Linked DNA regions of Microbulbifer sp. A4B17. The protein of the gene in region 2 interacts with the protein of the main gene of each other region in a pairwise test. Links are inferred from orthologs where the notes say so. Each region holds a gene or a part of one and is shown on either strand. Other genes may lie near its edges.

Evidence for each region. The genes of interacting proteins can lie anywhere in the genome.
Region 1: the proteins of BTJ40_RS04570 (region 2) and tusA interact in binary tests that used the Escherichia coli proteins (3 or more experiments, as listed by UniProt). The link is inferred for Microbulbifer sp. A4B17 from one-to-one orthologs.

Annotation. Positions count from the first base shown.
Region 1 is NZ_CP029064.1:1,730,122-1,735,424, forward strand. What follows is about bases 1,603-4,595. They hold tusA (sulfurtransferase TusA), read left to right. Parts: upstream 1,603-2,956; coding sequence 2,957-3,235; downstream 3,236-4,595. Other genes in these bases: BTJ40_RS07765 (class I SAM-dependent methyltransferase), read left to right, coding at 1,603-1,706; BTJ40_RS07770 (YheU family protein), read left to right, coding at 1,769-1,993; BTJ40_RS07775 (alpha/beta fold hydrolase), read left to right, coding at 1,986-2,624; BTJ40_RS07780 (antibiotic biosynthesis monooxygenase), read right to left, coding at 2,599-2,886; BTJ40_RS07790 (hypothetical protein), read right to left, coding at 3,318-4,004. Outside these bases: BTJ40_RS07755 (glycine cleavage system protein R), read right to left, coding at 1-440; BTJ40_RS07760 (MTH1187 family thiamine-binding protein), read left to right, coding at 572-877; more of BTJ40_RS07765, read left to right, coding at 894-1,602; more of BTJ40_RS07800, read left to right, coding at 4,596-4,882; BTJ40_RS07805 (5'-3' exonuclease H3TH domain-containing protein), read left to right, coding at 4,879-5,303. UniProt on the Escherichia coli protein: Sulfur carrier protein involved in sulfur trafficking in the cell. Part of a sulfur-relay system required for 2-thiolation during synthesis of 2-thiouridine of the modified wobble base 5-methylaminomethyl-2-thiouridine (mnm(5)s(2)U) in tRNA.
Region 2 is NZ_CP029064.1:1,031,765-1,039,844, forward strand. The notes cover bases 4,961-7,819. They hold BTJ40_RS04570 (IscS subfamily cysteine desulfurase), read left to right. Parts: upstream 4,961-5,712; coding sequence 5,713-6,927; downstream 6,928-7,819. Other genes in these bases: trmJ (tRNA (cytosine(32)/uridine(32)-2'-O)-methyltransferase TrmJ), read left to right, coding at 4,961-5,067; iscR (Fe-S cluster assembly transcriptional regulator IscR), read left to right, coding at 5,174-5,650; iscU (Fe-S cluster assembly scaffold IscU), read left to right, coding at 6,955-7,377; iscA (iron-sulfur cluster assembly protein IscA), read left to right, coding at 7,422-7,745. In the rest of the region: BTJ40_RS04545 (fatty acid desaturase), read right to left, coding at 1-716; BTJ40_RS04550 (ATP-binding protein), read left to right, coding at 1,258-3,297; BTJ40_RS04555 (inositol monophosphatase family protein), read right to left, coding at 3,337-4,140; more of trmJ, read left to right, coding at 4,276-4,960; co-chaperone HscB, read left to right, coding at 7,882-8,080. UniProt on the Escherichia coli protein: Master enzyme that delivers sulfur to a number of partners involved in Fe-S cluster assembly, tRNA modification or cofactor biosynthesis. Catalyzes the removal of elemental sulfur from cysteine to produce alanine.

The sequences.
Region 1 (5,303 bases), 690 kb from region 2 along the record:
ATGTCTTCGGCCACACTGATGGTGCACTCGGCATTAAACAGGGGCTCACCGCTCCAGGGGGTGCTGCCGTAAGTGGTTTCCAGATGCTCCATATTGATATGGTGGGCGGTAAGGGCGCGCGAGATCTCGCGGACTATGCCGGGACGGTCGTTGCCAACCAGTTTCAGCGTCAGCGTCTGCTGGGGTTTGGCGGATACTGCAATGGCATCTTCAATGACCAGGTTGTAGCCTGCGTTTGTCAGGGCTGACAACGCCTCTTTAAGTGTCTCGCTTTTATCTGCGGGCACCGCCACCCGCAGGATTCCGGCAAACTTCCCAGCGAAGTGGGCCATATGGCTGTCTTCCCAGTTGCCGCCGTTATCTGCGATAACTGCTGAAAGCTTTTCCACGACGCCGGGCTTGTCATCAGAGATCATGGAGATAACGAGATGCTGTTGCATATAGGGTTCCTTTGCTTCACGAGAGACGTTGAGCTGACATTGTAATAGGATCTCGTCGAATAACTCTATCGGCCAATCTCAAAAGCGTTATTTTGAAACCAATATCCAAGTACTTTAACGAGGGACTGTTGATGAACGTGATTGCGGACTTATGTGTGATCCCTATCGGCGTTGGTGTTTCCGTCAGTAAATACGTTGCTGAATGTGAGCGGGTGCTGGAAGAGGCGGGGCTTTCCTATCGCCTGCACGCTTACGGTACCAATATCGAGGGGGACTGGGATAAGGTGATGGCGGCAGTTAAAGAGTGCCACGAGCGAGTGCATCAAATGGGCGCCGACCGAATCAGTTCCAGTCTGAAATTGGGAACTCGTATTGACCGCGAGCAATCCATGCAGGATAAGATCGACAGTGTGCAAACCAAGTTGGACCAACGATAACAAAATAGGAAAAACTATGACGAGCAATTTTAAGAAATCCCTGGTGACCCTGGCCGGCGCCCTGGTTTTGGCGGGTACAGCCCAGGCTGCAGATTTCTCCGCCGCCATTAAAGGGGATCACCGCAACAAGGATTATGTCGCCCGCGACCAGTATCGCAACCCAGCGGAAACCCTGAAGTTTATGGGTATCGAGCCGGATATGACGGTAGTGGAAATTACCCCGGGTGGCGGTTGGTATACCGAAATTCTGGGACCCTACCTGAGCAAGGAAGGGACCTTATATGCGGCGCACTTCCCCGAGAATAGTGAGTCCGACTACTACAAGCGCTCCCTGAAAAACTTCAAAGCGAAGCTGGCTGCTAACGATAAGGCTTACAAGAAAGTGATTGTGACTGAGTTTGCCCCGCAAACCGGTCGCGAGATTGCTCCGGCAGGCAGTGCCGATGCCGTAGTAACTTTCCGCAACGTGCACAACTGGATGTATCGCGATTATGCCGATGAAGCTTTTGCCAGCTTTTTTGCCGCGCTGAAGCCCGGTGGTGTTCTGGGGATCGTTGAGCACCGTGCCAAGCCAGGTACCAGCCTGGAAGATATGGTGAAAAGTGGTTATGTCACCCAGGAGTATGTTATCGACCTGGCTAAAAAAGCGGGCTTTGAGTTCGAAGAGGCCAGTGAGGTAAATGCGAACCCCAAAGACACTGCTGACCACCCCAAAGGCGTATGGACCTTACCGCCGGTACTGCGCCTGGGTGAAGAGGACCGTGAAAAATATCTCGCTATCGGCGAGAGCGATCGTATGACCCTGCGCTTCCGCAAACCCAAGTCCTGATCGTTTTACAATATTCTGGGGGTGGCTATTGCCACTCCCAGCCTACCTGAATTAGTCGCTGTATGATTATTCCCTTTGAACAACTAGATGCCGATACCCTGCAAAGTCTGCTGGAAGAATACGCCACTCGCGAGGGCACCGAATACGGTGAGCGTGAGGTGGAACTGGTGGACAAAGTTGCCAGTCTGCGTCGCCAGCTGCAATCCGGCCAAGTGGTGATCTGGTTTGAGCCCGGTGAAGAAACCGTAAACCTGGTCCTGGCCGAGGACCTGCCCCCCGATGTCTGAATGGTTAATCGATAGCTCGGGTGAGCCCCGTGCACGCTTTCTGTTTGCCCATGGCGCCGGGGCACCGATGGACAGTGAGTTTATGCAATTCCTGGCGCAGGGGTTGTGTGAGCAGGGTGTGGAAGTTGTCCGTTTTGAGTTTCCCTATATGGCGCAGCGGCGCACCGGGGGAAGTAAGAGGCCACCCAATACCATGCCCCAGCTGCAAGAGTCTTTCCGCGAGCAAATTGACCAGTTCGGCCCAGAGCTGCCTCTGTTTATCGGCGGTAAGTCTATGGGCGGGCGAGTGGCAAGTCTATTGGCGGATGAATACTGGGAGCAGAAGGCGATTGCCGGTGCCGTGTGCCTGGGGTATCCATTTCATCCCCAAGGCAAGCCGGAAAAGCTGCGAACTGAGCACTTATTGGATATTCGCTGCCAGACCTTGGTGATACAGGGAGATCGGGACCCATTAGGCAACCGGTTTGAGGTGGAAGGCTACGGCTTGGCAAGCACAATTGAGGTCGAGTGGCTGGAAGATGGCGATCACGACTTTAAACCCCGTCGCGCCAGCGGTTTTAATCAGCTTCAGCATTGGCAAACGGCAGTAGAGCTGGCCGCTCGGTTTATGCTGCGATCTCCAGGACAGTAATGCGTTCTTCCCTCATCATCAGAGGGTTGAGCAGGCTCATCTGTGCGCGGCGCTCCTCGCTGGTATACCAGTGTTGCCAATGGAGTTCAGATTGCCATTTGGAGAGGGTAAAACGCCGCAAGGGGTTGCCCTTTTCGATATAGGTCTGGCCCTCAATAAAGCCTACGGTACGGTAGGCGCAAGTGAGGATTTTGCGGGCGGCCTCTTCATAACTGCCCTGCATCTCCGCCGCAATTTCCCGCTCTATCAGCACATAGATCATCTTTAGCCCGAATTGCCATAGCCTTAAGAGGATTTTAGTGCGAGCGAGGGGGAATTCCCGGGCGGCCCTGATGGGACCAGTGATGACGACAGCGGCAAAATTGCGCACAATGATACTTATGAAGTCAGATCACAACTTAGATGCCCGAGGCCTTCTGTGCCCGGAACCCGTCATGATGCTGCATTCAGCGGTGCGTAATGTCGCCGATGGTGAAGTGTTGAAAATGGTTGCTACCGATCCCTCTACCCAGCGGGATGTACCCAAGTTCTGCCAGTTTCTGGGATATGACCTGGTACAGCATGCAGAGGAAGACGACCAGTTTGTCTATTGGATTAAAAAAGCGGAATAGCGGGTCGCCATTGCTCCAGCCCCCTGGCCATTGCCGGGGGCTGGCACACTCCTGATAAATAAGACCCGTCAGTCCCTGTGGATCAGGGGGCTGTTACCAGGGCTGCGATAGCGGCCAGGGCTTCGGGGTCCTCGGATTTAATTTTGTTAGCGATATGGTGTTGGAAAAAGTACCGGAATCCCTCGCTCTCCTGTGCGGGGTACAGGCAGTGATCCCCCGGTAAAACCGGAGTGGTTTCAACGATATCGTGGTCTATTAGCATGCCGTGAATCTCCCCGTCGGCGTGCAACCTCCAGCTGACGACCTCAATCAGTGTCAGGTTCTCGCGCTGCTCATCCATAAACACAGCGTGGGTGCCGATAGTGTCGGGGATCTCCTGGAGCACTTCCTCAGCTTTATTGCTCTCGTATTCAAAGTATTCCGCCGCAGTCTCCAGCTCGACGATCTTGTGAATGGGGGGCTGATGGAAGATTTCCTCAATGCCGGGGTCATAGTAGCCCTCAAAGCGTCCGTCGAGAGGGTCCTTGATGTCGGGACAGGCCACTATAGTGTTTAACCAGGGAACGAGGCCTACGACCTCGCCATTTGCTTTGAGACCCCAGCATAAAACCTTCAGGCTATATAGATCTGTGCCGCTGGAGTTGTTGGAGTAGAGCATTTCCAAGCCGTCTAGCTCCGGCGAAAGGCGAATAAAGCGCCTGTCCGCAGAAGTTTCGATGGGCTCGCCGGTGAAGAGGTCAACCACATTGTTGATACTGTGGTCTGTCATGGAACACCTCCTTGCAGGGCCGGTTGTATACCGTCTCCACGTCAGATGAAGGTGCGACAGCGAAATGCCCTACCTCTGAAGGAAGACTGGGGCAGGAGGGTGATTGATTGCTTTAATTCCCTCCTCGGGGAGACGCTTAAAGGACACGCCCTCAGCGGCATCCCTGTTCCTAAAGGTATATGTTGATTTGCCGAAATACAACCAGCGCCTTATGCGCCTCGCAGACACCTTCGCTTTGATCGGGGCCCAGGCGTTGATATAGTCCCCGCCTTTGAGGTATCCCGGAGAACGCCTTGCCTGTTGCAACCGCAGAAATGGCTTCTGTTCCTACGAAACTGCCAATGGCTGATCGTATCGTCAGAGTCTTCGATCACTGTTTTTCAGACCCAAATGGGCTCAATACCCGACTTCGCGGGGGCTTTTGCGAGCCCTATTACCGACCTTGCGCGGAAGGCCAGCCCTACTATCAGGTAGAGTTCACCCTGGACTACGCTGCCAGTGCCTTGCATGAAGTGGCGCACTGGTGTGTTGCCGGAGAGGCGCGGAGACAGTTGCCAGATTACGGTTACTGGTATGCACCGGATGGTCGCAGTGCCGACCAGCAGGCTGAGTTTGAGCGGGTAGAGGTCAAGCCTCAGGCCCTCGAGTGGGTCTTTGCACGGGCTTGCGGACTGAAGTTCCGGGTGAGTGCCGACAATCTGGAGAATGGATTGGGCGCCAGCGACTCGTTTAAAAAGGCCATCTGGCAGCAAGTTCTGGACTATTGTGATACCCGGCCCAACCCTCGGGCCTGTGCATTCGCTGAAGCCCTGGTTCAAGAGTTCAGTTGTCCCAACCCTTTTGATCGGGACAGTTACCAATTGGCGGATCTCTCGTGAAAAGCTACCTCATAGACGCATCTGTATACATCTTTCGCTACTACTTTGCGCTGCCGCCCAACTGGGAGAGCCGCAGTGGCTACTCCACTGAAGCCGTTTACGGCTTCACTAATTTCCTGCTGGATATGTTGGCGCGGCAACCCAGCTATATTGCTTGCGCCTTCGACGAGTCACTGGGCAGCTGTTTTCGTAACGAGATTTACCCGAGCTACAAATGCAGCCGTGCACTGCCCGATGAGGCCCTGGCCTTCCAGCTTGCGGCATGCCGGGAGATGGCCGAGGTGCTGGGTATTGCCAGTTTCTCCAGTGAGCGCTATGAGGCCGATGACATACTGGCTACTTTGACTCGAATGCTGCACCGGCAGGCTCCCGTGGTAGTAAGTAGGGACAAGGACCTGGGGCAGCTATTGTCTCGGGGCGC
Region 2 (8,080 bases):
TAGCCCTCGCCAAAAACAAATAAATTGAGGAAACTGTTATCTCTTGCGCTGATTGCTCCCTTATAGGGTCGACGGCCCCACATATGCCCAAAAGAGTTAATCATAAAAGTGGTGTAATGGTTGACCACAAGACGCAATACTCCGGCCAGCAACATCATGCCGAGAATATCTCCAGTAGTGATGCCCAAAATTATGGGTATACCAAGGTTCATGGCGATAATGATGGGAGCGTAATTATTGTGTTGCCACATGATTAGCTTGTCCCTCTGAAGATCTTTTACATTTTTGTAATCGGGGTAGCTACTGGAGTATTCGCGCATCGTCCAGTCGATATGTGAGAGCCAGAAGCCGCGCCCGGCGGAATAGGGGTCTCGATCGTTATCGTCGATAAATTGATGATGGTGGCGGTGGCTGGCGCACCAATTCAAAGTGGTGTTTTGCATCGCTGCTGCACTGAACAGGATAAACAAGAGACGCAATAACCAATGGGGCTCATAACTTTTGTGGGACCACAGCCTGTGATTACCGGCAGCTACAGAGAAGCTGCAGAGGGCTCCGAATAATGCGAATGCAAGCCATTGGTACCAATGATAACCGTAGACAATGCCGTAAAGTGGCATTGTGGTAAGTGCTAATAAACCTGTGCTGGCAAATAATATCGTGGGAATCCAAAAGCGTTTTCGCTGGTTACAGGAACTCTGAGAAGTGGCGGTCATAGCATGCCCCCCTTACTGGGAGTCGCCCAAAAGTATTGTGAGAGCCTGATGTAAGTAGCCAGTCCGGGCGGTTTTGCAGTTTGCCGATAAGCCCGCTCTGTTATTACTCCAACTAAAAGATCGAGATAAATTGATTTGTTAGTTATTGCAGTTTTTACTCAAACCGAGGTTTGCGCGCATTGTTTTGGTGCGCATGGCTTGTCCGGAGGCTCGCAATGGTTCGCTATTTTCTCGAAGGGCTTGGATATGCTAGCTGGAGTAATCAATAAAGCCGTTTCGAAAGTTGGCATAAGGGTTGCATCAGTTAACTTGCGGGGCAACGGACCCGCACTTCGGGAGAGTTTCTTAGGGTTATGGCAAACCATTAACACTGGGTAACTTCCCGTTTTCTCTCATCATCGCTGATTACGGCCCCGCTTTGCGGGGCCTTTTTTTTGTCCACACTTTGCGCAACGCTCATAATGCTTTAGTTTAGGATCTCCCGTGGCATTCCCAAATATAGAGGCTTCGGGGGCGCGGCTCTCTTTCATGGCAAGGATGCATGAGCCAGGTAATTAATGAGCTAACTTCGATAGTCGAGCCCTGTGTGTCAGAGTCACTAATTTCAAATCTATCCAGCGCAACGTTCCAGCTGGCAACCGATGACGAGCTCCCTTCTCTGGATGCGTCACAGCTGGCCAATCACGCCACCTGTTTGCAGGACTTATTGTTGGACGCGGATTGCGGTTTGTGGGAGTGGCACCCAGGCTCCGGTGTCCAGCGTGCCCAGGGCGAAATTTGGCTTTTATTTGAGGAAACTGCAGAGCTTGCTTTGAGTTCCCTTTGGACTGGTGATGAGTTGCGCTCAGTGCATTCGGATGAGCGGGACCGAATTATCACTTTGCGGCGCCGGCTAACCAATAAAGGTGGGCATTTCGATGCGACTTTTCGGGCCTACGATAGTCTCGGCCAGCTCCGTTGGTTACGACTGCGGGGAAGGGCATTAAACCGTGAGGCTGATAGTGGATTCGTTGTGATCGGGAGTTGCGCTGACTTCAGTGAAACTTTGGCTCAGCGCTACTTATCCAACCTGCCCGGTGAGCGCCCGTTGCAAACACTGTCCGGAGTTGGAGACGGTTTGTGGGAGTGGGATTTACGTGCAGACGAGATGGTTCTTGATGATGCCTGTTGGGGCATTCTCGGTTACGAAGTGAGCCCGATACGCAGTATAGGAATTTCAGCTGCAGAGCAGTGGAAGGCGCGAATTTTAGCGGAGGATTTCCCTCGGGTTGAGCAGGCCATGCGTGATCACGTGCGCGAGGGGCTGCCTCTGGATGTAGAGTTTCGCATCTGGCGCTCCGACAGCAGTGTGGTCTGGGTTCGCTGTCGCGGTAAGGCCCAGTTGAATAGTCGCGGCCAGCCCTTGCGGGTGCTGGGGGTTTTACAGGATGTCAGCCGCAGCCGGGAAAGGCTTTCGCAAATGGAGCGAGAGCTGGAATTACAGAGGGAGGAAAATGCGCACCGGGCAGATTTATTGTTCAGCCTGAGCCATGAGTTGCGCACACCGTTGAATGCAATTTTGGGTTATAGCCAAATTGTGGAACTAGACCAGAGTCTCAATACAGACCAGCGTCAGCGCTTGGCTGAGATTCGCCGCGCAGGGCAGCACCTGTTACACCTGGTTGGAGATGTATTGGAGCTTGCTCGCATCGACAGTCGGCGCCTGGGCCCTTCGATGGAATTAATACGCCCCGCCGAATTAGTCGCTGAATGTAAGCGCTTGTTGGAGCCCCTGGCAGAAACCCGTCGTGTCAGTCTGGTGTTTGAGCCCCTCGGTTGGGAGTCAGCTTATATTTGTGCCGATCCGATGCGCTACAAGCAGGTCGTGTTGAACCTGGCCGGTAATGCGGTGAAATACAACCGTGAAAATGGCCGTGTCATTATCAACTTTACTCCCCAGGCCGATGGTTGGTTGAGGTTGAATATCCTGGATACCGGCAAGGGCATTGCAGCAGAGAAGCGTAAGGAGGTATTTGAACCTTTTAATCGCCTGGGGGAAGAAAAAGGGCATATCGAGGGCACAGGTGTTGGTCTTGCCATCGCCAAACGCCTGGCTGAAGCCATGGGAGGGCGGATAGATTTTGACAGCCAGGAAGGGCAGGGCTCGGTATTCTGGATTGAGTTTCCCATGATTGATGCAGCGGAATCATTTCTATCCTTTGCGAACTCCGTAGATACTCCATCAAAACTGCCGAGTTGCAGTTTGTTGCTGGTGGATAATCGTCCTGAGGAAGTGGCGCGAGTGGAAAAACTTGTGCAGGGGTCGCAGCAAGTACAGCTTTCTGTGGCTGCTGATGTTGTTGAAGCCATATTTATGGCCAGGACCCAGGCACCGGATGTTGTGCTATTTCACAATGCTCTACCGGGAATGTCGGTGGGAGACCTGGTAAAAATTCTTAAACAGGATAGAGCCACTCAGGAGACCCATCTGGTAGTTATTGGAGAGGAAAATTCACCCGGTGTAAAAACTGTATTGCCGGATAAATTTGACCGTTCCCAGCTTGCCCGGGCTTTAGCGGAGTGCTTCAAAGAGGTGAGTTGAGCACTCCGCTGATTTGACCTGCGGAGTGCCGTAAAAAAATTAGCGCACGTGGCCCATATGTTTACCAACAATTTGTACCAGGGGCTTGAAGACTTTAGGGGTAGCGCAAACCAGATTGCCTGAATCCAGGTAATCCTCACCACCACGGAAGTCGCTGATCAGGCCGCCGGCTTCTTTGACCAGCAGGGAGCCCGCTGCGATATCCCAGGTGTTCAGGTACATCTCCCAGAAGCCGTCGAATCGCCCGGCAGCAACATAGGCAAGATCCAGTGCTGCAGCGCCAGGGCGGCGGATTCCCGCAGTTTGCCCAGCGATATCTTTTAGGGCAGCCAGGTAGGCGTCGATGTTATCCAGGGGCAGGCCATTGAAAGGAATACCGGTTCCAATCAGTGCGCCGCGCATGCCTTGCCGGGAGGAGACGCGAATACGACGGCCATTCAGAGCAGCGCCGCGACCGCGGCTCGCGGTAAATTCTTCGCGTTTGATGGGGTCCAGTACGACTGCGTGCTCAATGCGGCCGCGATAGCGACAGGCGATAGAGACAGCGAACTGCGGAACGCCGTGGATAAAATTGGTGGTGCCATCGAGGGGGTCGATAATCCACTCGTAATCGGGCTCTGCGCCCTCTTGCAGGCCGCTTTCTTCAGCGCGGATGCTGTGCTTGGGGTAGGCCTTGCGCAGGTGATAGATAATCTCCTGTTCGCTGGCCTTATCCACTTCAGTAACGAAATCGTTGCGCGTCTTTTCTTCGAATTTCATCAGGTCGCCGCGCTCCCAGGCCCGTTCGATCAGTTCTCCTGCCTTACGCGCCGCGCGCAGGGCAATATTTAGCATGGGTTCCATAACTATTCCGCACAAAGTGGTTAAAGGGGTTAAAAAGCAGGCCGCAGGTTAACTGCGACGGACGCGATTGTAGGGATTCCGATTGGTTTTTGCTACACTCGCGCGCCCCCATGACACCGATTTATTACTTTCAGTATGGCCAAGTCACCTTTAGACACGACTCCACTTGCTGCGCTCGACAATGTGCGCGTGGTTCTGGTTAACAGCGCACACCCCGGAAATATTGGTGGTGCGGCACGCGCGCTCAAGAATATGGGCCTGAGTCAGCTGTACCTGGTAGCGCCTCGGGAATTTCCTGCAGCCAATGCGGTTTGGCGTGCAGCCGGGGCAGCTGAGCTGCTCGATAGCGCCGTTGTGGTGGATACCCTGGAAGAAGCCGTGGCCGATTGTGGTCTTGTTGTGGCCACCAGCGCTCGCGAGCGCCGAATCCCTTGGCCCCTGCTGACCCCGCGCCAGTGTGGAGAGCGTACCGTCGCCGAGGCCGCGTCTCATCCGGTTGCTTTGGTGTTTGGCCGCGAGGACCGAGGGCTTACCAACGAAGAGTTACAGGCCTGTAACTACCATGTGCATATTCCTGCCAACCCGGAATACAGCTCACTGAACCTGGCGACTGCTGTTCAGGTGCTCGCCTACGAAGTGCGCATGGCGGCCTTGGAAGCGGAAAAGGGTGAGCCTGTGAATTACACCGATTGGGATCGCCCACCGGCCAAGGCCAGCGATATGGAGTTGTACTTCGATCACCTGCAGCAGGCGCTGGGCGAGCTGGGCTTTATTGACCCGGATAATCCCCGTCAGACAATGACCCGCCTGCGCCGACTGTATAGTCGGGTGCGCCCCGATGATATGGAGCTGGGTATCCTGCGCGGTATGTTGACCTCAATCCAGAATTACATTCATCGCTCTGGTGGTAAAGGGCGACCCGACTAGTTGAGTACCCGAGTGTCCCGCTAGGTTATATACTTGACTACAGTAGTGGGTTATTCCATACTCGCGCCCCGATCGGAAAAGGGCTGTACATCAGTTGGGAGCTGATATGCGTTTGACAACCAAAGGCCGCTACGCGGTGACTGCCATGCTGGACCTGGCGTTGCACGCTGATCGCGGACCGATCAGTCTGGCAGACATATCCAAGCGCCAGGGTATATCACTGTCCTACCTGGAGCAGTTGTTCTCCCGGTTGCGGCATTCTGGGCTGGTGTCCAGTGTGCGCGGGCCCGGCGGTGGCTATCGCCTGGCGCGGGATGGTAAAGAGATTTTCGTGGCGCAGATCATTGATGCAGTTAATGAGTCTGTAGACGCCACCAGCTGCGGCGGCAATGCGGATTGCGCCAATGGCGAACAGTGCCTGACCCACTACCTCTGGTCAGACTTGAGCGATCAGATTCATAGCTTCCTCAGCAGTATCAGCTTGGCCAACCTGGTTTCCCGAGCTGAGGTGCAGGAAGTAGCGCGTCGGCAGGATATGCGCGAGGCGCCGGAAGAGAGGGTCGCTGTACTCGGCGGCCTGTGATTGAGGCCCAAACGGGCCAGCAGACAGATATTAGAGATTTACTAAGCGGAAACGGTATGACTATGAAGCTTCCCATCTATCTGGACTATTCGGCTACCTGTCCGGTTGACCCACGTGTCGCCAAGAAAATGGCAGAGCAGCTGACGATGGAAGGCAATTTCGGCAATCCGGCCTCCCGCTCCCACCTGTTTGGTTGGAAAGCGGAAGAAGCAGTGGAGAATGCCCGACGCCAGGTGGCGGAGCTGATCAACGCCGATCCGCGCGAAATTGTCTGGACCAGCGGTGCCACCGAGTCCGACAACCTGGGTATCAAGGGTGCGGCCCACTTCTACCAGAGTCGCGGTAAGCACATCATTACCTCCAAAATTGAGCACAAAGCTGTTTTGGATACCTGCCGCCAGCTGGAGCGGGAAGGGTTTGAAGTGACCTACCTGAATCCCCGCGAAGACGGCATTGTCTATCCGGAGCAGGTTGAGGAAGCCATGCGTGAGGACACCACTGTGGTGAGCCTGATGCACGTCAACAACGAGATCGGGGTGATCAACGATATCGCTGCGATCGGCGAACTGTGTCGTTCGCGCAAAGTAATTTTCCACGTGGACGCGGCCCAGAGCGCTGGCAAGCTGCCGATCGACCTTCAGGAAATGAAAATTGACCTGATGTCCTTCTCTGGCCACAAAATTTACGGCCCCAAAGGTATCGGTGCCCTTTACGTACGCCGCAAGCCCCGCGTCCGTCTGGAAGCCCAGATGCACGGTGGCGGCCACGAGCGCGGTATGCGCTCCGGTACCCTGCCGACTCACCAGATTGTCGGTATGGGCGAAGCCTTTGGTATTGCTAAAGAAGAAATGGCTCAGGAAGCCGAGCGTCTGCGCTCTCTGCGCGACCGTTTCTGGGACCAGATCAAGGATATGGAAGAGGTCCATATCAACGGTTCCGCCGAGCAGCGAATTCCGGGCAACCTGAACGTGAGCTTTGCATTTGTAGAAGGTGAGAGCCTGATCATGTCGCTGCGCGACCTGGCGATCTCCTCCGGTTCCGCTTGTACCTCTGCGAGCCTGGAGCCCAGCTACGTACTGCGAGCCCTGGGTGTTAACGATGAACTGGCGCACAGCTCACTGCGCTTCAGCTTTGGTCGTTTTACCAGCGAGAGTGATGTCGACACCGCTGCCGCAGAAGTGCGCAAGGCAGTGGAGAAACTACGTGAATTGTCACCGCTTTGGGATATGTACAAAGACGGCGTAGACCTGAACAAGATTGAATGGGCCGCTCACTAAGCGCGCGCAAGAGTTAGGAGAAAAGTCATGGCCTATAGCGATAAAGTAATTGACCACTACGAGCACCCCCGCAATGTTGGACGTATGGACGACAAGGCGGACAATGTAGGCACCGGTATGGTGGGCGCGCCCGCCTGTGGTGACGTGATGCGCCTACAGATTCAGGTAAGCGACGAGGGCGTTATCGAAGACGCCAAGTTCAAGACCTACGGCTGTGGTTCCGCCATTGCCTCCAGCTCCCTCCTGACCGAGTGGGTGAAAGGCAAGACGATCGACGAAGCGGAGCAGATCAAGAACACTGCCATTGCAGAGGAGCTGGCGCTGCCGCCGGTAAAAATCCATTGCTCGGTTCTCGCCGAAGACGCGATTAAAGCTGCGGTTCGCGATATCCGTGAAAAGCGCGGTGAGTCCGATGACGCTGTAGAAGCCAAGGAATCTGCGGCGGGTTAACTTTTCGTCCAAATGTAGCGTCTAAACATAGCGAAGGTGTTGTTTTGGCTATTAGTATGACCGAGGCCGCTGAGGCCCACATTCAAAGTCAATTGGCCAAGCGAGGCAAGGGAATCGGCATTCGTGTCGGTGTCAAAACGGCCGGCTGTTCCGGTCTCGCCTATGTGCTGGAATTTGTCGATTCGTTCGAAGCCGAAGATACGGTATTTGAGCAAAACGGCGTCAAGTTGGTGGTGGACCCCAAGAGTCTGGTTTACCTCGACGGCACCCAGCTGGATTTCGTCAAGGAAGGCCTGAACGAAGGCTTCACCTTCTCGAATCCCAATGTAAAAAATGAGTGTGGCTGCGGCGAGAGTTTCCACGTCTGATTCGCTCTCGCCCCACAAGGCCGGGTGCGTTGCGCATACCGGCCTTTTTATTGGCTCCTCGGACAGTTGGGGGCCGTGCAGCAGTAAGCGGCAACTTCAGCCGCGTCCCAGGCTGTGCCCCAGTAGGTATATTCAGATGGCAACCAACCTGAACCATTTCGAAGTTTTTGGTCTGCAACCCGCGTTCGCGGTAGATCGCAGTGCCCTGGCGACCCGCTACCGGGAATTACAGCGGGAATTCCACCCGGACAAGTACGCTTCCCATTCCGAGGGCGAACAATTGTTAGCCATCAAAATGGCGGCTCAGATCAATGAGGCGCACACCGTTTTACGCG